Regions from separate parts of the Arthrobacter sp. AK01 genome, predicted to be linked through region 1. Evidence: riboswitches for the same ligand, from Rfam matches in the RefSeq annotation. Region 1 holds a riboswitch; each other region holds the start of a gene.

Region 1 (7,286 bases):
AGGAGTGCGGCGCCCAGACCGTCCAGGCTCGGGGCACCTCCTGTCCCCATGATCAGGCGGGAGCCGAATTCGACGCCCTCGATCACCAGCGCGTCGGTAGGTACGTCCGTGGTGCGGACCTCAGTGTTTGCTGTTGTCATGCTTCAGCCTCCTTGGACTGCGGTAACGAGTTCGAGTTCGTCTCCGGCGGCGAGCGCTGTCGCAGACCATTGGCTGCGCGGCACCACCTCGGAATTGCGCGCGACGGCGACACCCAGCTTGCCGCCGTCGGCTGCCTGTCCGCGGTGGTCCAGGACGCGGCCGGTGACAGCGGTGACGAGTGTGCTGACGGAAGCGTCCTCCGGCACTGCGTGGTCGGATCCGTTGAGTTTGATGTTCATGCTGTTTCCTTACTCGGAACGTGTGCCGGCGTAAGAGCCCGCGATAGGGATGTGTTCGTGGCGAAACGGTCCGGACGGAAGTGCGCCCATCGGGGGTCTGCCGAACCGTTGATCAGGTCGCACACGATCCTGGCGGCCACGGGTGTCAGGAGAACACCGTGACGGAAGAATCCTGTGGCGATCACCAGCCCGTCAACGTCTCCGCTGGTAGTGGCGACGCGGCCAAGAAGCGGTGCATTATCCGGAGTCCCGGGGCGGGCCCGGGCTGTTGCTTCAAGGAGTTCCAATTCCGCCACGGCAGGGACCAGGGTTTGGGCATCCCGCAGAAGTTGATATACGCCGCCGGCTGAGACAGCGTTGGATGACGCAGACAAGCCGTCCTCGCGTTGGGTGGCCCCGATGACCACGGTGCCATCATCCCGGGGAACGATGTACACCGGTACGCCGCGCACCATGCCGCGGACTGTGGAAGTCACCAACGGCCGCAGGTGGTCGGGGACGCGAAGCCTGAGGATGTCGCCGTATACCGGCCTCACAGGAAGGCTGAGACCGTCAGGGAGTCCGGACAACTCCACGGCCCCCAGACCGTTGGCCACCACGGTTTCACTGGCGTGGACAGTGGCGCCGGAGTCGAGCTCCACTCCTGAGACGCGCCCACCGTCCCACAACAACCGGCGGGCGCCGGCACGGACCCCGTACCCGTCATCCGTTCCGTGCACCCACGTAGCGTCCCGGTGCGAGTGGTTCTCCAGTTCAGTCACCAGGCAGGCCGCCAGCTTCCGGGGATCCACTTGGTGATCGGCTGGGATGTCGAAGGCGCAGGAGATTTGCGGGCTGAGGAGCGGCTCGCGCACCCTCGCGTCGCGAAGGGCCAGTGGTTCAACGGCCAGGCCGGCTCCAAGCTGTACGGCGCGGAGATCGGCGAGCGCCCTGCGGTCGGCGGCGTCGGCACCCACGGCGAGTGTCGGCGTCGCGCGGTATCCAGTGTCAGTACCTTCACGGGAAAGTGCGTCCGCGAAGGACGGCCACAGGTGCGAAGACTCCAGCATCAGTTCCAGGAGGTCTTCCTCCTGGTAGTGCAGTTCGCTGACAGGGGCAAGCATCCCTGCCGCAGCGTAAGTGGCTCCGGTTGCCGGTGCGGGATCGACCAGTGCCACCGAGCGGCCCAGCCGCCGGGCTCCGTGGGCGATGCCAAGGCCAATAATGCCGCCCCCAACGACCGCCACGTCTGCGTGGAGGGGGGTATGGCGGGATTCTGCCATTCGTTTCCTTCCCTACGCCGGTACTAGCCGGATCAGGTCAAGCGGTCGGCGCTGAAGCCCTCTCAGCCGGACGGTCATATAACGAACGTCGCGGCTCCCGCAGTACGTGCCCAGTTTAGAGGAACTACTCTGGTTTCCATGACCCAGCCTGATGCCCTCTCCGCCGCCCGCCTGTACTTGTGCACCGATGCCCGCAAACAGCAAGGCGATTTCGAAGACTTTGTGGACGCCGCTTTCGAGGGCGGCGTGGACATCATCCAACTCCGCGACAAGGCGCTGGAAGCGGCCGAAGAATTGGAAATGCTGGCTGTCCTGCGCAGCGTGGCCCAACGTCATGGAAAGCTTTGGGCAGTGAACGACCGCGCCGATGTTGCCGGTATTTCCGGGGCTCCGGTGTTCCATGTCGGCCAAAAGGACCTCCCTTTGACGGCCGCCCGGGCCCTCCTGCCGAACGTCACGGGAATAGGCCTGTCCACGCACACCACTACGCAGATCGATGCCGCAATCGCCGCGTCGTCGAGCCCCACCGGACTGGACTATTTCTGTGTCGGCCCCGTCTGGGCAACACCGACCAAGCCCGGTCGGCAAGCCGTCGGTCTGGACCTGGTCACATTTGCCGCGAAAGCGGTCAAACACGCAGAAGTGGATCTCCCCTGGTTCGCCATCGGCGGCATCGACCACAGCAACGTGGAGCAGGTGGTTGCCGCTGGCGCCAGCCGCATCGTCGTCGTCCGGGCCATCACTGAGGCCACGGATCCGACGGCGGCCGCCAAGTCGCTGTTGCAGGCACTGGACACCGTATAGCGGAAGCAAGCGGCCAGGAGGTTACGCAGTCAGGCCGAGGCCTGTCATCCGTCGTGCGTGCTTCTCGGCGAGGTCGCCGGTCAGCCTCTTGACTGCTGCACGGGCGTCGCCGCCGCTCCTCAGCGTGGGCCCCAGCTGCGGGTGTTCCGTGCCGACGCGTTGGGCCTGCGTCAGTGCTTCGCCCACCAGTCGGCGGCCCCAGAGGGCCAGACGCGAGGCCAAGCGGGGGTCATCGGCCAGTGCCCGCCTGAGCAGGACACGCAGGACCTCCGTTGCCTGATCGGGAGAAGCCACGCGATCAACGAACTGTTGGGTCGTGGCATCAAGGAATACCGCGACGGCCCTGTAAAAGTCCGATGACACGGTATCGATGACGTAGGCCTTCATGACGGATTCGAACCAGTCCCCTGGCTTGGTGCGTTCATGGAAGTGGTCGAAGGAGCGCTGGAACGGCAGCATGGCCTCTTCGGGATCGATGCCCATCTCGGCCAGCCGATCGTTGAGGAGTGCAAAGTTTCCGTAGGCGCCCACGGCGATTTTTGCCAAGACTGAGCGGTCATGAAGCGTGGGGGCGTAGCGGGAATCGACGGAGAGCCGCCCAAACGCTGACAACTCGCCATATGCCATTGCTCCAAGCAGCTCCGCGGCGAGTTGCCCGGTTGAAGCTGCAGCGTCCGGGGAAGTGCCCATGATCCAAGACTATCCGCCGGATTCGGGCTAACCTGATTTTCGTGTCACATCATCGGATTGCACCCAACGTCGACGATTCGTCGGACCAGCTTGCCGCCGCACTGGCTGCCCTGAGGACCGAGCTGGACCTTCCTGGTGCATATCCGGCAGCGGCCGTAGCAGAAGCACGCCAAGCCGTGGAAACCCTGAAGTTACCGGACCGGGACATGCGCGAAATCCCCTTCCTGACCATCGACCCTGCCACGTCGACAGACCTGGACCAGGCGTTGTTCATGGACCGCTCCGGTGACGGATACAAGGTTCTCTACGCCATCGCCGACGTGCCGGCCTTCGTGGTCCCCGGCGGCGCCCTGGATGCCGAGACACGGCAGCGCGGGCAGACGTTCTACGCTCCTGACGGGCGGATCCCCCTGCACCCGGAGGTCATCAGCGAGAACGCCGGAAGCCTGCTGGCCGGCCAGGTCTGCAGTGCGTTCGTCTGGGAATTCGAGCTGGATGCGCAAGCGGATGTGGTGGCAGTGTCGATGGCGCGCGCTGTTGTTCGCAGCACTTCCAAGCTGAGCTACACGGGCGCCCAGCAGCAGATCGACGACGGAACAGCCCCACCCGTCCTGCAACTCCTGAAAGAAGTTGGCCTCAAGCGCGTTGAACTCGAACGGCTGCGCGGGGGCGCAAGCCTCAACATGCCGGAACAGGAAATAGTACAAGCGACCGACGGCGGCGGGTACAGGATCGCTGCCGCCCCGTCCTTGCCTGTGGAGGACTGGAATGCCCAGATCTCCCTCATGACCGGCATGGCCGCCGCCCAACTGATGCTTGACGGGAAGGTTGGCATCCTGCGGACCATGCCCGCGCCGGACGACCGTTCGCTGCTCCATTTCAAACGGCAGACCGTCGCACTGGGAAAGCCTTGGGACGGCAAGACCTCCTACGGCGAATACCTCCGGACGCTGGACGCATCCGATCCCAAGCAACTGGCCATCCTGCACTCGGCCGGCACCTTGTTCCGCGGCGCCGGCTACACTCCGTTTGACGGGGAGGTGCCCGCCAATGTGGTTCAGGCAGCCATTGGAGCTCCCTACGCCCACACCACCGCACCGTTGCGGCGGCTCATTGACCGTTTTGTCCTGGTGATCTGCGAAGCCCTGAGCAATAACCACCCGATACCGGCCTGGGCGCGTGATGCCCTGCCCTCCCTGCCCGACATCATGGCGTCCTCGGATCAGCTGGCCGGACGCCTCGAGCGCGCCGCCTTGGACACTGTGGAAGCGGCGCTGGTGGCCAACCACGTCGGGCAGGAGTTTGACGCCGTGGTCATATCCGGGTCCAAGCCTTCAAACGGCAATGCCAACGGAAAAGGCACGGGCAACGGTAACGGCAATGGAAACGGGAGCGGTCCTTACGGCGTCGTCCAGATTGCCGAACCTGCCGTGACTGCCCGCTGCGACGGCGAGTTGGAGTCCGGGACCAACGTTCGGGTACGGCTGGTGAAGGCCGATATTGCCAGCAGGGAGATCCGGTTCCAACTGCTTCCCTGACGGCCTTCCCGGCGGCGATCCGGGCTTTGCCGGCGCCAGAGGATAGACTAAGCCTGTAGTAATGGATGCCCGGTCGTTGATTCAGTGAATTTTTGAACTCAACAAGCCCGCCCCTACGCGATCTTGAGATGTACCAACTGGTCACCAGTGCCAGTACTTAGATAGCCCGCGATCGGCTTCCACTGGATTTGCTTGCGCGCCCGTTCGTGCTCCGGTACGGCTCCGCCGCCCCCGTTGAGCATGCAGCGCCAATGCCCAAATGAATAAGGAAACTCCCTGTGAGTGAATTGCATACCCATGAAGTCCTGACGGACTCCACCGGAACTGAAACCATCGAGCCCGAGGAAACGATCACCTCGGATGAGACGCCCCACGAGATCGAAGAAAAGTCGTTCGCTGACTACAACGTCCGCGCGGACATTGTTGAGTCCTTGGCCGACGCCGGGATCACCCATCCCTTCCCCATCCAGGCAATGACCCTGCCCGTAGCCCTGAGCGGCCACGACATCATCGGCCAGGCCAAGACCGGTACAGGCAAGACACTGGGCTTCGGCATTCCCGCGCTCCAGCGTGTGGTCGGCCGCGACGACGCCGGCTACGAAAAGCTTGCTGTCCCGGGCGCACCCCAGGCCCTGGTGATCGTCCCCACGCGTGAACTCGCGGTGCAGGTTGCCAACGACCTCCAGACTGCTTCACGCAAGCGCAACGCCCGCATCGCGACCATCTACGGCGGCCGTGCCTACGAGCCCCAGATCGATGCCCTGCAGAAGGGCGTCGAAATCGTTGTCGGTACCCCGGGCCGCCTGATCGACCTCTACAAGCAGAAGCACCTGAGCTTGAAGAACGTCAAGATGGTGATTCTTGATGAGGCGGACGAAATGTTGGACCTTGGCTTCCTCCCGGACGTTGAGACCCTGATCGCCGGCACCCCTGCCGTTCGGCAGACGCTGCTCTTCTCGGCCACGATGCCCGGCCCCGTGATCGCGATGGCACGCCGCTACATGACGCAGCCAACCCACATCCGCGCTGCTGATCCGAACGATGAAGGCCTCACCAAGCGCGATATCCGCCAGCTCATCTACCGTGCCCACAGCATGGACAAGACCGAAGTCGTGGCACGTATCCTGCAGTCACGCGGGCGCGGCCGGACCATCATCTTCACCAAGACCAAGCGCACCGCAGCGAAAGTTGCCGAGGAACTCGTCGACCGCGGATTCGCCGCTGCGGCCATCCACGGCGACCTTGGCCAGGGTGCCCGCGAGCAGGCCCTCCGGGCCTTCCGCAACAACAAGGTGGACGTCCTGGTAGCAACCGACGTTGCCGCCCGCGGCATCGACGTCGACGACGTCACGCACGTCATCAACTACCAGTGCGTTGAAGACGAGAAGATTTACTTGCACCGTGTTGGCCGCACCGGCCGCGCAGGCAACAAGGGCACTGCCGTCACGTTCGTGGACTGGGACGACATGCCCCGCTGGGGCCTGATCAACAAGGCCCTGGGACTCAGCGTTCCCGAGCCTGTTGAGACGTACTCCTCCTCACCGCACCTCTACACCGATCTGGACATCCCCGAGGGCACCAAGGGCAGGCTGCCGCGCAACAAGCGCGTCCTCGCCGGCGTAGACGCCGAGGTACTTGAAGACCTTGGCGAGACCGGCAAGAAGAACGCACGCTCCGGCAGTTCCGGCCGGGACGGCGGACGCGATGGCGGCCGTGGCCGCGACGGGGGACGTGGCCGTTCCGGCAAGTCCGGCGACTCCGACTCCAGCGAATCCAAGGGCGATGGTGGACGCAACCGTACGCGCCGCCGTCGTACGTCAGAAGGCGAAGCAGCCCCAGCGGCCGGCGCCTCAGACGCCCGCACGGCCGCATCGGACAGCGCTGAAAAGCCTGCCAGGACGCGTCGTACCCGCACGCGCCGCCGCAACGGCGAAGTGGTCTCCGGTGAGACTGCAGCTGCCCAGTCCGGCAGCGCCGAGGCCTAAAAACCTCAATGACTGAAACTGTTTGGGCGCCGGACGGCGGCAATTTGGTGGTGCACGCGGACAACGCGGAATTCCTCCCTTCGCTGCCGGACGGCGCCTTCACACTCATTTACGTGGACCCGCCCTTCAATACCGGCCGGGTCCAGCGTCGCCAGGAAACCCGCATGGTCCGCAACGCGGACGGCGACGGCGACCGCGTCGGCTTCAAAGGCCGGTCCTACGACACCATCAAGGGCGCCCTCCACAGCTACGACGACGCCTTCAGCGACTACTGGTCCTTCCTGGAACCCAAGCTCGTAGAGGCCTGGCGGCTGTTGGCTGACGACGGCACCTTGTACCTTCACCTCGATTACCGTGAGGTGCACTATGCCAAGGTGATGCTCGACGCCATCTTTGGCCGGGAATGCTTCCTCAACGAGATCATCTGGGCCTACGACTACGGCGCCCGCGCCAAGAACCGTTGGCCAACCAAGCACGACAACATCCTGGTGTACGTCAAGAACCCCACCAAGTACCATTTCGACAACGCCGAAGTGGACAGGGAACCGTACATGGCACCGGGCCTCGTCACGCCCGCAAAGCGAGAGCTCGGAAAATTGCCCACGGATGTCTGGTGGCACACCATTG
Region 2 (7,286 bases), on a different contig from region 1:
CAGTTGTAACGGACTCTCCCGGCACCGTGCCCATACAGCCTACAGGGTTTGGGCACAATTAACGCGATTAAGCCCGCGACGCGCGGTAGTGCCGGCTTATCCGGACGCTGAAAGATCCAGGAATCGGGCTACGCGTGAAGCCGTGGAGCATCGAAAAACGCTGTTTCATAGCGGCAGGACTGGGCGAAGGCCTCCACCATGGCGGCCCTTTCCCTCTCGGAAGCTGCCATCGCAGCGCCATCAGTGAAGTTGATCGCATTCCTGGTAGCGGCAGCGAAATCCTCGTCCGCGTACGTCGTGAGCCACGCCGCATAAGGGTGCTCCGTTGGAGCCCCTGCTTCCACGTACGCTGCATGGAGCTGCTGGCCCACTTCTGCGTACAGCCAGTAGCAAGGCAAAATTGCCGCGAGCACCACCGCATAACTACCGGAAGCCGAAGACGCCAGCAGATGGTCCACGTACGACTTCGTGACGGGACCGGTGGCCGTTGACGCCTCCCGGGTGCTCAACCAGTTCCGGTGAAGCTCCGATTCGACCTCAAGGCACTGCTGTGACGCTTTGGCCCAGAACAGCTGTTCCTTCTCGCTGGGAGCAAGGGCGCCGGCGCGGGCCAGGACCCTGGAGTACCCATTGAGGTAAATGGCGTCTTGGGCAAGGTAGTAGTTGAAGGCGGCTTCCGGAAGGCTGCCGGATTGCAAGCCGTCAATGAAGCTGAGCTTGTAGATTGCTTCAAGCTCCGGGGTCGCTTCCTTCCATAGCACCGACGCGAAATCTCCCGGCCTCGGGCCCGCATGGTGGTGGAAGTGGTGCACTGGTCCGCTTCCGTGGCCTACTTCGAGAATGTCGGAATGCGTCAACGCCTCGATCAACCATGGCTTCACCTCACGCAATGACGCCTCCCAGTCACCGGTACGGGCCTGCGCAGTGGCCAGGGCCGAGGACAGGGAACAGCCCGTGCCGTGACTGTTTGCCGTCTCCACCCGCGGACCGGGCACCTCGATGACGTCCTGCCGCAACAACCCGCTGGTGTTCACCAGCGCATCAGGGCATTCGGAACCGGCCAGATGACCACCCTTGACCAGCACGGTGTTGCCGCACTCAGCGGCCAGCCGCTTGCCCTGATCCAACGCCGAGGGCCAGTCAGCGGCCTCCGGCTCCCCCAGCAGCATGGCAAGTTCGGGCAGGTTAGGCGTGATCAGGTCTGCCAGCGGCAGGAGCTGGCGCAGGGCCTTCCCGGCGGACTCCCGCAGGAGGCGGTCACCGCTGGTGGCGACCATCACCGGGTCAAGGACCACGACGGCGGGACGCACCGCTTCGAGCCAGCCGCGGACTTCGTGGATCACGGCCGCGTCACCAAGCATCCCGATTTTGACTGCATCGATGGCAATATCATTGCTGATTGCCTCCAGTTGCTGGCGCAGGAACTCCACCGGAGGAACATGGACAGCACGGACTCCCCCAGTGTTCTGCGCAGTCAGGGCGGTGATGGCTGCCATGCCGTAACCGCCATGGGCTGCGATGCTCTTCAGATCAGCCTGGATACCTGCGCCGCCGGATGGGTCCGAGCCTGCGATGCTCAGTACCCGCGGTATTTGCCGGCCGGAAACGGCCAACGGGTAGACGGGAGAATACGACGTTGAAGTCATGGGGACATCCCTTCGCCGGTGCTAACCGGACAGGTTCAACGGGTCTGGATCTCAGCCTGGCCCAACGCCCGGCACCCCGTGTCAGTCCCCAAGCGTAGCCGGGAAGGGCCCGGTCCCGGGAACCGTGCCACGCCAATGCCCGGATATGACTGTCAATGCCTTCATGCACCTGACCAACGCATTCGCGAAGCCGGGCTTGCAGTGGACAGCAAAGGGCCCTGCACCACCCGCCTGTGGCGGATCGTGCAGGGCCCTCATGCTTGGGTTTCCTTGCCCGTGCTAGAGCTCGGAAGCCGGTACCCCAACCCCCAGGATAATGGGCTCCTCGGACGCTGCCTTCTTGGCCGGTTCCACGGGTGCTTTGGCCTCGTGTGCCGTTCCTTGACCAACCGAGGCAGTCACCTCATGGTGCTCGACGCTTGTTTCGTTAGCCGCACCTTGCGCCCTGCTCGCGCTGCGGTTGCGGCGGCCACGGCGGGCCCGCGAGGCGGGAACAGCTTCGGGATCCGCTTCGACGGCCTTCGGAGCAAACAGCGCTTCGGGCTTTTCCTCAGGAGCTGCGCCAAGGTGGGAGAACGCTTCAGCCAGGAGATCAAGGCTCATGGCAGGCTTTGCGGCCGGCGGTTCTTCGTGGTGTTCACCGAACGGCAAGGCAACTTCCTCCCCACCGAAACGCAGGACCGGCGTGGACCTGCCTTCGCGAACTGCGGCTTCCTCTGCCTCGGCGGGCGCCACGGACTGAGCGGCAGACTCCTGCTGTCCAGCTGCCCGTGCCTGTTCTTCTGCACGGTGGACTTCGTCGTCGTGCAGGTGCGCGGCATGGGCGGCAGCGGCAATCGTGGCCAAAGCAGCCCTGGTCGCCTCGGCCTTGGCCTGCTTCGCCGGATCCTGGGGCTCAGCGGGAGCAGCCGGCGCAGCCGGCGTCGACGTGGTGGTGTGGACCTGCGCGGACGCTTCGGCAACGGGCTGTCCCCCGCCCTTGCCCCGGCGACGCTTGCGTTCCGTGCGGGCAGCGGGCTGCTGGGTCTCCGTGTGGGGGCGGTGGTGTTCGGCGGCCACGACGTTGGCGCGGCGGTGCTCCACAGGTTCATCGTGCGTCACGACGCCCCGGCCGGCACAATGATCGCACTGCTCACCGAAGACCTCCAAGAGGCCGGTGCCCATGCGCTTACGGGTCATCTGGACGAGGCCCAGCGACGTCACTTCGGCCACTTGGTGCTTGGTGCGGTCGCGGCCAAGGCATTCCACCATGCGCCGGAGGACGAGGTCGCGGTTTGATTCAAGGACCATGTCGATGAAGTCGATGACGATGATGCCACCGATATCACGCAGCCGGAGCTGGCGAACTACTTCCTCGGCCGCTTCAAGGTTGTTCTTGGTGACCGTCTCCTCAAGGTTTCCGCCACTGCCGGTGAACTTGCCGGTGTTAACGTCCACTACGGTCATGGCTTCGGTGCGGTCGATGACCAACGAGCCACCTGACGGGAGGAAGACCTTCCGTTCCAGCGCCTTGTGGATCTGCTCGTCGATGCGCCACGCAGAGAAGATGTCCTGGTCCTTGGTCCACTTTTCAAGGCGGCCCACCAGATCAGGGGCGACGTAGGTCACGTAGGCTTCAATGGTGTCCCAGGCGTCGTCGCCGGAGACGATCAGCTTGGAGAAGTCCTCGTTGAAGACATCGCGGACAACCTTGATGGTCAGGTCCGGTTCGCCGTACAGCAGTTCCGGAGCCAGCACCTTGGTCGAGGAAGCCTGCCCCTCGATGCCTTCCCACTGCGCGCGGAGGCGGTTGATATCGTGCGTCAGCTCTTCCTCCGACGCTCCTTCTGCGGCCGTGCGGACAATAACACCGGCGTTTTCCGGCAAACGATCCTTCAGGATCCGCTTGAGGCGGTTACGTTCGACGTCCGGCAACTTGCGGGAGATGCCGGTCATGGAACCGCCCGGCACGTACACAAGGTAGCGGCCCGGCAGGGAAATCTGGCTGGTGAGGCGGGCACCCTTGTGACCCACGGGGTCCTTGGTGACCTGGACCAAGACGGAGTCGCCGGACTTCAGGGCGTTCTCGATCCGGCGCGGCTGGCCTTCGAGGTTGACCGCGTCCCAGTTGACTTCACCGGCGTACAACACTGCGTTTCGGCCGCGTCCGATGTCCACGAACGCCGCCTCCATGGACGGAAGGACGTTCTGGACTTTGCCCAGGTAAACGTTGCCGATCAAGGAGTCCTGCTGGGTCTTGGAAACGAAGTGCTCAGCCAGCACACCGTCTTCCATGACACCAATCTGTATTCTGTCGTCGCGCTGGCGGACGATCATCTGGCGGTCCACCGACTCGCGGCGGGCCAGGAACTCGGCCTCGGTGATGACTTGGCGGCGGCGTCCGGTCTCGCGGGATTCCCGACGACGCTGCTTCTTGGCCTCAAGCCTGGTGGAGCCCTTGACGCTGGTTACGCGGTTGGACGGGGCTGTCTCCGTCACAGGGCGGGGAGCACGGACGCGGGTCACCGTGTTGGGCGGATCGTCGTCCGACCCTCCGGTCAATTCAAGATCCTGGTCGCCACGGCGGCGGCGACGGCGACGGCGTGACGTCACGCCTTCATCGAGGGCTTCGGTCGCTGGAGCTTCCTCGTCCTCGGATTCGCTGCCATCTTCGGCTTCGTTCTCTTCGCGCTCGGTTCCACGACGTCCCCGGCGGCCACGGCTCCGACGACGACGCCGGCTGCCGGCATCGTCCAACTCACCTTCAGCGCCGGATTCGGTTTCCGCTTCCGGTTCCTCGTCTTTTTCTTCGACGGCCGCAACGCGCGGGACCGTGGTGAGGTCCGGGGCCTGGAAAATCATGGATGTGATGGAAACAGGCTCCATGAACAGGGACGTGGACGCAGCGGGAGCAGCGTCGTCTGCGGATGCCTCGCCGTCCTCCGCCCCTTCGGCCTCCGCTTCTTCGGACGCGGGCTCTTCAGCGGCTACCGCAGCAACAGGGGCCACGGGCTGGGTGGGTGCATCCGGCGTCGTGGTTTCTGCGGCGGCAGGCTCTTCTACCGGCTCGGCCTTGGGCTTGGCAGCACGACGACGGCGGACCGGCTTTTCAGGGGCAGGCTCGGCTGCAGCTTCGGGCTGGCTCTCCACGGCAGCTTCAGGCGCCGCAGTGGCGTCGTCACCCAAACCGGGCAGCGGCTCAGCAGGCTCTGCCTTCTTGCGGGACCGGGTACGGCGCACTGGTGCTGCTGGGGCTTCGGTTGTTTCAACAGCGGACGCTTCTGCGGCTGGCGACTCTACCTCTGCGGCAACCTTGGGCGCAGCCTTGCGCCGGGTCCGGGTGGCTTTTTTTGGCGCTTCCGCGGTTTCCGCGGGAGCTGCCTCGTCATTAACGGCTACAACTTGGTCATTATCCATATGTGGCAACACTCCTGCCCCAGCGACACCGCCACATCCGGCGCCCAGTGGGGCAAATATTGTCAAAACCCGCAGGCGTTGACAGAAGTCGGTAGTATGCCTTCCGGTTCGCACCATCATTGGGGTGCGGCAGCCCTGGAAGGCCGGCGGCTTTATTCTGAAACCCGTTGTTCTGCTGCCACAACCAGGTGCCGTCCATTGTCATGGCGGGCCTACCGGGGATCACGTGATCCAGGCATGCCCAGCTCATACTGGCGGTCTTGGGAACAAAGTCACCGGACCGGATTCCGAATGTGGATCGGCTTCCAGCCATGTTCATTCTCTCACACCCCTGAACATTCCCGAGGTAAGCCGCTGTGTCGTGCAGTGCCCGGGAGGACCGGAGCTAACGAGAAGCTGGGGGCAGCGCCCAGCCTCCGGCGTTACAATCCTCCCAAGAGCCGTTACCGGCAAGGCCGGGCCACTTGTTGAAAAGGACTACATCCGCGATGCCGAGCACAGCCAAGGGAAACCTGGCCAACCAAGCCACAAACCGCGTGGAGGATCTGCCCACCCAACCAGGTACCCGGCAGGATTCCCTTCCAATGACGGTCCGGGACAAACCTTTCGCCTGGATCCTGCTGATCACCGGTGTCATCGGGTGGCTGGCGTCCGGCGCACTGGTCCTTGAGAAACTTGAGGTCCTCAAGGATCCCAACCACGTGACCGTGTGTGATGTGAACCCCTGGGTTTCCTGTGGTGCCGTGATGCAGACACCGCAAAGTTCCGTGTTCGGGTTCCCCAATATGTTCATTGGCATCGTTGCCTTTGCCGTCATCATCACAACGGCCATGGGCATTCTTGCGGGCGCCAAGTTCTCAAGGGGCTACTGGTTGGGCCTCCAGGGAGGCGTAACCCTCGGCTTCGCCTTCGTTGTCTGGCTGTGGTCCCAAGCCCTCTACGCCATCCACGTACTGTGCCCGTTCTGCATGGTGGTGTGGGCAGCCATGATCCCGTTGTTCGTATGGGTGACCATCCGTAACATCGCCCAGGGAGTCATCAAGGCACCACCGGCCCTGGCCAAGCTGCTGGGCGAGTCCGGCTGGATCATCGTGGCTCTGCTGTACGTTGCCGTCATCGCCACCATCTTCTTCTCGTTCATGCACATCTTCGTGGGTTCCTCCGCTTAGGAACAACCCCTCCCGGGATAACAGGAAAGGCCAATGTTCGTGATGAACATTGGCCTTTCCTGTAGTTTCGGTGCAGCGTTATCAGCCAGCGAACCAGATGTTGATCTCACGCTCAGCGGATTCAACGGAATCCGAGCCGTGAACCAGGTTCTGCTGGACTGCCAGGCCCCAGTCCCGGCCGAAGTCGCCGCGGATGGTGCCCGGTGCCGCCGTCGTGGGATCGGTGGTTCCGGCCAGTGAACGGAAGCCCTCGATCACGCGGTGGCCCTCGAAGACTGCCGCGATGACCGGTCCGCTCAGCATGAACTCAACCAAGGGCTCGTAGAACGGCTTGCCCACGTGTTCCTCGTAGTGCTGCTCCAGCAGTTCGCGGGTGGCGTTGACCTTCTTCAGCTCCGCCAAGGTGTATCCCTTGGCCTCGATCCGGGCGAGGATGCTGCCGCTCAGGTTGCGGGCGACGCCGTCGGGCTTGACCAGGACAAGGGTCCGTTCAATGCTCACAGTTGCTCCAATGTGGTTGGTCGGTGGTTTTCCCAGCCAGTTTACGGGGTTTGCGGCTCTGCTTCGTCACCGTGTGCTGCATCCCATTCCGCCTGTTCACGGTCGCGCTGGGCAACTTCGCGGTCGATCCTCATACCCGCCCTGATCCCGTACCACCAGCAGATGGCAAACAGGATGCCCACGATGAACATCGTCGGCTCGGCGAAGCCAGTCAGGATCAGCACCAACTGCAAACCCCAGCCAACCGCGATGCCCCACGGCTTGGACAAGACAGCACAGGCCAAAACAAGCACCACGGTCAGGGCGATACCGACCCCCAGGATGATGGCCGGGTCCACCTGGCCACGCTTCAAACCGAAGACCGCGAGGGTGCCGAAGAACGCGACGAAGGCTTCGAGCAGGAGCACTGTGGAAGCAAACATCACCTTCGTCGACCGACGCTTCTTGGGCATTCCCGGCCGCCATTCGCGCTGCGCCTTAGTCATTTTCGCCATACTAGGCACTCGCCTTTCCGAGCAGGATCCGGGCCTCGGCCACTACCGTAATGGAGCCTGTCACCAAGACGCCGCCCGCG
Region 3 (7,286 bases), on a different contig from region 1:
TGGTCGTGGGTCACCGAGACCACTGCCGTTCCGGCGTCCAACAACTCCGAAAGGAATGACGCCAGCTCAGCCCAGGTGTTGGCATCCTGGCCGAATGTGGGCTCATCCAGCACCAGGACCTTCGGATGCGCCGCCAGAACCGTGGCCACCGAAAGCCGCCGCTTTTCCCCACCGGACAACGTGTAGGGATTGGCGTCCACAAGGTGCGTCAGCCTCAGCCGCTCCAGCAGTTCATCCACGCGTTCCTCGCCATGGCCCAGATGCTTGGGGCCAAACATGAGCTCGTCCAGGACCTTGCCCGTGACAAACTGGTGCTCCGGTTCCTGGAACACCGTCCCGATGCGGGAAATCAACTGGTCAGCTTTCCACATGAACGGGTCAATACCCGCCCCCTCGGAAAGCTCGACGGCGGCACTCACCGCACCGTCCACCGGCGCCAAAAGGCCGGCCAACGTGAGAGCGAAAGTGGATTTGCCGGCACCGTTCGGTCCCGTGATGGTCAGGGCCTGGCCAGCCCTGACCTGTGCGCTGATGCCCGTTTGCACGGGAACAGGCGGGATGGTCTTGAAGCCTTTGCGCCGCGGTTTTTCCCGGGATACTGCGAGGTCCTGGGCTGCCAGGAGAAGCGTGGAAGTCTGGGGCCGGTTCTGCCGCGTCCGGGTTGCCGGAACGTATCCCGGCACCCACACGCCAGCCGCCATCAGCATGGTGCGTGCCTCGGACAGGACCTGCTCCGGAGGGCCGTCCAAGAGGACTCCGCCCGCGGCCTGCCCGGCGCCCGCAGCCGCGCTCGACCCCGCCACCCACCCTGGCTGCAGGACCACGATCCTGTCCACCAGGTCTTTCCACACAGAAACGCGGTGTTCCACCACAACCAGGGTGGCACCGGTCTTATCGAGGCAGCGCTTCACCGCATCACGGACCTCCAGCACACCCGCCGGATCCAAGTTGGCCGTCGGCTCGTCCAACAGGATCAGCCCGGGTCGCATCGCCAAAATGCCCGCAAGCGCAAGCCGTTGCTTCTGCCCTCCGGAGAGTGCCGCCGTTGGGTGATCCAGGGCCAAACCGCCGCCGGCAGCGGTGCGCAGCCCGACGTCGTCGAGCGCTTCATGGACGCGGGACCAGATCTCGTCCCGCGGCACGGCCAGGTTCTCGGCGCCGAAGGCGACGTCGTCACCCACGCGGGAGAGGACCACCTGGGTTTCGGGGTCTTGCTGCATCAGGCCGGCGCGGCCACGCTGTTCGCGGGGAGCAACGCCGTCGATCAGCAGGGAGCCGGTCTCGTCCGAGTCGTCTTCCTCATCACCCAGCACGCCGGCCAAGGCATGCAGGAGGGTCGACTTACCGGCGCCCGAAGGACCCAGCAGCAACACCCGTTCGCCGGGTTCGATCCGAAGGTCCAGACCCTCAATGGCAGGCTGGGCCCGGCCGGCATGCCGCCACCCCCAGCCCTCGGCTGAGATGGCGGCAGGCCTGACCGTGCCGCTTTGAGTCGCGGACATCAGCTGAAGACTGGCTCCGAAGCGGCCTTGCGCGACGCGAAGGAGCTCAGGACGCCGGTCTTCGCCAGGCCGCGGGTGGCGACCCAGGACAGTGCGCCTGCGATGATCGCGCCGGAAATGGTGGTGAAGGTGATGTAGGCAAGCTTGTCGATTGCCTCGTACGCGATGTTCCAGCCCCACGGAAGGAAGGAGTCGTTCAGGCCGCAGAAGAGGCCTGCGCCCGCGCCGGCGAGGAGGGCCGTGGGCAGGTTGAACTTCTTGTAGCGGAAAGCGGCGAAGATGAGCTCGGCGCCGAGTCCCTGCAGGACTCCGGAGATCAGCACTGTGGTGCCGTACTGCGAGCCCATGATGAGCTCACCGGTGGCAGCGACGGCTTCGCAGAACAACGCTGCGCCCGGCTTGCGGATAATGAGCATGCCCAGGACCGCGGGGATCATCCAGCCACCGGCGATCAGGCCTGTGAGGGGAGGGTACGTCGCGTTCAGGGGAATGGATACCAACGCAGCGCCCTGGGACCAGGCCCAGAAGATCACGCCGCCGGCGATGGCGATCAGAGCCGCCACAACGATGTCTACAACACGCCAGTTATAACTGGTCTTCTTCACGTTTACCGTGGTCATTTTCTGCCTCCTGAGGTACAGGAGGGGAAAGTGCTACCCGGATTCTCCAGCCGGCCTGCGCCGCCCGGATCCGGACACTCTGAGAAGCTCGACTCCCTTGCGCCGGTACTAACCGGATCAGGTTCGAGGGTCTGCGGCTGTCCGCACTCTCAGCGCCCTCGCGTCTCCTGCATCTCTGCAGGGTCCGACGGCGGCGCTCCCCTGTCGTTATCAAATCTGCCCTGATGGGCGGGTTCAGTTTACACCTGCGTCCATGGCGGGCGCTGGCCTGTTGCCCGCCTATGGTCACAATCGGATCAGCGCGCCCCGGGCCGGACGCGTTCCAGGCGTGCGTTGCGAGGCCCGCCCTACACCCCTCCCGCCGGTTTTGGCCTGCACACCAGGCCCCACAACGAGACCTGAGAGAATGATCCAGCAGACTCGACCGCGGCAAAGGGGCATATCTCATGACGGACCTACCCAAGCAGGATCACGCTGCAAGCGACACCACGGCGCCGGAACCTCGCCTTGCCGCCAGCGTCATCCTGCTCCGCAACGCCCCCGGCGGTCTCGAAGCCTTCGTCCAGCACAGGGTCAGCACCATGGACTTCGCTGCCGGAATGGTGGTGTTCCCGGGAGGCCGGGTGGATGCTGCGGACACGTCCGGCTGGGACTACCCCGCGGAGCTGCTTCAACACCACGCGGCCCAGTGGCGCCAAAGCTCCATCGGCGCTAATCCTGCGCAGGCGACCACGAGCGCGGGTACGGTCCTCACAGCCGCACTCCGGGAAGTCCAGGAGGAGGCGGGCCTGAGCATCCACTCCGCCGACCTCCGTCCATGGGCCAACTGGATCACCCCGACGGACATGCCCAAGCGCTTCGACACCTACTTCTACATCGCCAAGCCTGCGCCAGGGGCTGAGCCCCAGCACCAAACCACTGAGGCCTGGCAGTCTCTGTGGATGCCAGTGGACGGAATTCTGGCGGCAGAGGCGGCCGGAACACTGAAACTGATGCCGCCCACCTATTACCTGCTGAAGGAAATCGCAGGGTTCGGCTCAGTGGAAGCGGTGTGGTCCGCGGAGCACACCGTCGTTCCGGTGCTCGCCCCGGTGGGTTCCATGGCCGCGTTCCTCAAGGAACGGGAAAACCGCCGGTAACAGCGTCCGCCCGGCCTTTACGGCTAGGCTGGGGACATGAACCTCTTCTTCAAGCTGCTGGGTACCGGAGTGAGCCTCGGAGCAGGCTTCGTCGGAACCAAACTCGTCAATAAAGGGTGGGAAAAGGCCACTGGCAACAAGCCACCCACAGGCAACGATGACTTGGAGACGAGCCTGCGCTCGGCCCTGACATTCGCCTTGATCTCTGCGTTCGTGAGCACCCTCATCCAGGTACTCGCCAGCCGCGGGACGCAGCGTGCCATCGCCCGCTTCGCCAAATCCAAGGACATCGTCTAGGCACCACCCGGACAACATGCAAGCGGGGGGGGGGGGCCCCCGGGGCGGCCGCCGGGGGGGTGTGATAGTGGGTTTTTTGTCCCCGCCGACGACCGGGGGGGGCGGGGGTGGGGCCCGCCCGCCCGCGCCCCCCCCCCCCACCCCCAAAACCCCCCCCCCCTCCCCCCCCCCCCCCCCACCAACCCCCCCGGGGCCCCCCCCCCCCCCCCCCCCCCCGCGCTTTTTGCCTATCAGTCGTTCAGATGAGCAGCCGTTCAGCGGTCGTTGCCAGGCTCTTGCCCGGCGGCCGCCCGTTGAACCACTGCCTCGAGTTCATCTTTGGTGAGCATCTCGCGGTGACCGTGCTTGGTGCGGTAGGCGGAGCGACCCACCATGTGGGCAGAAACGGGCGCCGTCAGAAGCTGGAAGATCCATGCCACCAGCAGGACCGGCCACACCCACCAGGTGCGCATCTGCAGGCCGATGGCGGCAAGCATGAGGAACAAACCCAGTACCTGCGGCTTGGTGGCAGCGTGCATGCGGCTCATAAGGTCCGGAAAACGGAGCAAGCCGATAGCAGCACCCAGGGACATCAGGGCGCCCACCACCAGGAACACGGCGGTCACACCATCGATCACGACATCGACGCCGGTGGGATCAGGACTCATTGTTCTGTTCCCTCCGCTCCGCCACAAACCGGGCAACTGTCACCGATCCGATAAAACCAATCACGGCCAGGGCTACCAGCAGCATCAGGTTGTTGAGGTGCCTGTTCATCGCCATGTCGATCGCGAGTGCAGCACCCAGGATTGCGAGCAGGACGTCTGACGCCAGCACTCGGTCCAGCAAGGACGGGCCGATGGCTATGCGGACGATCGCACCTGCGGCAGCCAGGCTGAGGATTACAGCCGTGACCACGAGAATGGTTTCCTTCATCGCGTTGCCCCTTCCATTCCCGGACGTATTTCGGCCTTCAATGCTTCGACTTCTTCGCGCGTGCCCATGATCCTGATGAGCCGCGCTTCGATGGTTTGGACTTCGTCGCGAATTTTGTCGATGTCCGCTTCTTCATAGATGTTGAGCGCGTGCAGGTAGAGCGTGGATGTCGACCGGTCCACCTCCACCACAAGGGAGCCCGGTATCAGCGAGATGACGTGCCCGGTGGCCGTCACCATCAGGTCCGAATGGCTCCGCAACGGGACAGCGACGACGGCGCTGCGCACCTTGGGACCTTTTGCCACAGCCAGGAACAGGACCAGGAAGCTCGCTGCCACCACTTTGGCGAGGAACATCAGCGCGAAGGGAATGGCGCGCAGTATGTTGAACCGGCCGCTCAACTCCACGGGCGGGAGGTAGAACAGCTTGGCTACCAACACGGCGATCAGGGCACCGAACAGGAGGTTGCCAGGGCTGAAGTCCCGCCACAGCGCACCCCAGACGATGACCAACCAAATGAGCAGCGGCAGCTCGGTGCGGAACGAAATCGGTTTGCGGCTCATTTGGAACCACCCGTCTGCACTTCATCCGGTTGCGCAAGGGGCGGCACCTCAACGGAATCGCCCAGGACGGAGTGGATATAGGCCGAGCGGTCCAGCATGATTCCCGCGGAACCGTCCGCCACCCGGAAAAGCGGGCCGGCGAAGACCGTCAGGGCGACGCCGAACACCACAAGGCCTGCCGTCGAGCCGACCATGGTCCGCGGCAGAACCCCTACGTTGCCCGGGGTCTGAAGCACGGGATCCGGGTACTCAGCGTCCTCGGGCTTGCGCCAGAAGGCCCTGTTCCAGACACGGGCGATGGCCAGCAGCGTCAGAAGGCTGGTGACCACGCCACCCACCACCAGGGTGATGGCCAGGGGTGTTCCCAGCTCCACGCCGGCCTGCAGGAGGCCCAGCTTTCCCAGGAAGCCCGAGAACGGTGGAATGCCCGCGAGGTTCATCGCCGGAACAAAGAACAGCAGGGCAAGCAGCGGTGAGAGTTTGGCCAGTCCACCCAGGCGGTCAATGGAGGAGCTTCCGCCCCTGCGTTCTATGAGACCTGTGACCAGGAACAGGCTGGTCTGCACGGTGATGTGGTGGGCAACGTAGAAGACTGCAGCGCCCAACCCGGCAACCGAACTCATCGCCAGGCCAAACACCATGTATCCGATGTGGCTCACGAGGGTGAAGGACAGGAGACGTTTGATGTCGCTCTGGGCCAAGGCACCCAATATGCCCACCACCATGGTCAGTAATGCCACCACCATGAGCGGAACATTCAGGGTGTCCCCCGGGAACAAGAGTGTCTCCGTGCGGACCATGGCGTAGACACCTACTTTGGTCAGCAACCCGGCGAACACGGCAGTGACAGGAGCCGGCGCGGTGGGATAGGAGTCAGGGAGCCAGAAGGACAACGGGAACACAGCGGCCTTGATGCCGAAGGCCACCAGCAGCATCACGTGCAGGAGGTTTTGGGTGCCTTGGTCCAGTTCGGCCAGTTTGATGGCAAGGTCGGCCATGGTGATGGTCCCGGTGGCCCCGTAGATCATGGCGATGGCAATGAGGAACAGCACGGACGACACCACGGAAACCACAACGTAGGTGACCCCGGCGCGGATGCGTGGTCCTGTCCCACCCAAGGTCATCAGGACGTAGCTTGCCGTCAGCAGGATCTCGAAGCCTACGTAAAGGTTGAAGAGGTCGCCTGTAAGGAAGGCATTGGACACGCCGGCCACCAGGATCAGGTAGGTCGGGTGGAAGATCGAGACAGGTGCTTCCTGGTCGCCGTCGGCCATGCCCTGGCCGGTCGCATAGATCAACACCGCAAGGCTTACCACGGTGGAGACAACCAGCATGAGCGAGGAGAACTGGTCCACCACCAAGACCACACCCCACGGCGGCAGCCAGCCGCCAAGCGTGACTGACGTTGTGCCGCCATCCCACACTGACATCAGGAGCAGGCATTCGAGCAGAAGTGTTGCACTCAGGATCCCGATGCTCACCACGCGCTGCGCGGTGTGGTGCCGGATCAGCAGGAACGCCAGCGCGGCACCCAGAATCGGTAGGAGGACAGCTAGCGGCGACAGGTTTGCGAGATTCACGCGCTGCCTCCTTCCTGGCTTGGTGCCTTGCTGGGGGTCTCGGTGGCTTCGGGGTGAGTGTGGTCCGAGGTATTGGCAGGGGTGACGGCGAACTCCGAGGTTTCCAACGGCACAATGGCGTCGTCCTCGGCGTCGAAGCTCGGCGTCTCGGCAACGCGGCGGTCCTCAAGGTCGTCCTGGATCTCGTCTTGCCTTGCCAGGACCCAGGTCCGGTAGATGATGCCCAGCATGAAGGCCGTGACTGCGAAGGAAATGACGATCGAGGTAAGGATCAGCGCTTGGGGCAGAGGATCGCTATAGGCGTCCGGGCTGGTTTCCTTGGTGAACAAGGGCGCCAACCCGGCGTATCCGCCGGTGGTCAGGATCAGGATGTTGGTGGCGTTGGCCAACAGCATCAAACCCAACAGCACCCGGGTCAGGCTACGCTCCAGGATCAAGTAGATGCCGCAGGCGTAGAGGACGCCCATGACGATCAGCAGGGTCAGGTTGATGCTCATGCGGTACCTTTCCCGGACGCAGCGGATTCAGCGGCTTCTTCGGCAAGATCGGCGTGCCCGGCGGCATCTTCCTCTGCGAGGGGCGCCCCTTGGCCTTCAAAATGCTCATCGATTTCGGCACCGAGGCTGCGGAGGACGTCGAGCGCCAGGCCCACCACCACGATGTATACGCC

What was found. Region 1 has a riboswitch for thiamine pyrophosphate ahead of thiO (glycine oxidase ThiO). Riboswitches for the same ligand answer to the same signal wherever they lie in the genome.
Region 2: it holds a riboswitch for thiamine pyrophosphate, as region 1 does, so the genes downstream of both, thiD (bifunctional hydroxymethylpyrimidine kinase/phosphomethylpyrimidine kinase) here and thiO (glycine oxidase ThiO) in region 1, are expected to answer to the same signal.
Region 3: it holds a riboswitch for thiamine pyrophosphate, as region 1 does, so the genes downstream of both, LN996_RS01895 (ECF transporter S component) here and thiO (glycine oxidase ThiO) in region 1, are expected to answer to the same signal.

Annotation. Positions count from the first base shown of each region.
Region 1 covers NZ_JAJOHP010000001.1:17,010-24,295, reverse strand. Annotated here, with positions in the region: gene LN996_RS00135 (thiazole synthase) at 1-140, opposite strand, end outside; gene thiS (sulfur carrier protein ThiS) at 144-380, opposite strand; gene thiO (glycine oxidase ThiO) at 377-1,642, opposite strand; TPP riboswitch at 1,635-1,753, opposite strand; gene thiE (thiamine phosphate synthase) at 1,781-2,446, shown strand; gene LN996_RS00115 (ferritin-like fold-containing protein) at 2,468-3,136, opposite strand; gene LN996_RS00110 (RNB domain-containing ribonuclease) at 3,178-4,674, shown strand; gene LN996_RS00105 (DEAD/DEAH box helicase) at 4,953-6,659, shown strand; gene LN996_RS00100 (site-specific DNA-methyltransferase) at 6,668-7,286, shown strand, end outside.
Region 2 covers NZ_JAJOHP010000098.1:1,014-8,299, forward strand. Annotated here, with positions in the region: gene thiD (bifunctional hydroxymethylpyrimidine kinase/phosphomethylpyrimidine kinase) at 129-1,646, opposite strand; TPP riboswitch at 1,637-1,735, opposite strand; gene LN996_RS21775 (Rne/Rng family ribonuclease) at 1,926-5,042, opposite strand; gene LN996_RS21780 (vitamin K epoxide reductase family protein) at 5,531-6,211, shown strand; gene ndk (nucleoside-diphosphate kinase) at 6,293-6,712, opposite strand; gene LN996_RS21790 (DUF4233 domain-containing protein) at 6,754-7,206, opposite strand; gene LN996_RS21795 (folylpolyglutamate synthase/dihydrofolate synthase family protein) at 7,208-7,286, opposite strand, start outside.
Region 3 covers NZ_JAJOHP010000003.1:73,756-81,041, reverse strand. Annotated here, with positions in the region: gene LN996_RS01900 (ABC transporter ATP-binding protein) at 1-1,502, opposite strand, end outside; gene LN996_RS01895 (ECF transporter S component) at 1,502-2,122, opposite strand; TPP riboswitch at 2,199-2,335, opposite strand; gene LN996_RS01890 (NUDIX hydrolase) at 2,569-3,261, shown strand; gene LN996_RS01885 (DUF4235 domain-containing protein) at 3,298-3,558, shown strand; gene mnhG (monovalent cation/H(+) antiporter subunit G) at 3,813-4,205, opposite strand; gene LN996_RS01875 (monovalent cation/H+ antiporter complex subunit F) at 4,195-4,473, opposite strand; gene LN996_RS01870 (Na+/H+ antiporter subunit E) at 4,470-5,036, opposite strand; gene LN996_RS01865 (Na+/H+ antiporter subunit D) at 5,033-6,616, opposite strand; gene LN996_RS01860 (Na(+)/H(+) antiporter subunit C) at 6,613-7,113, opposite strand; gene LN996_RS01855 (Na+/H+ antiporter subunit A) at 7,110-7,286, opposite strand, start outside.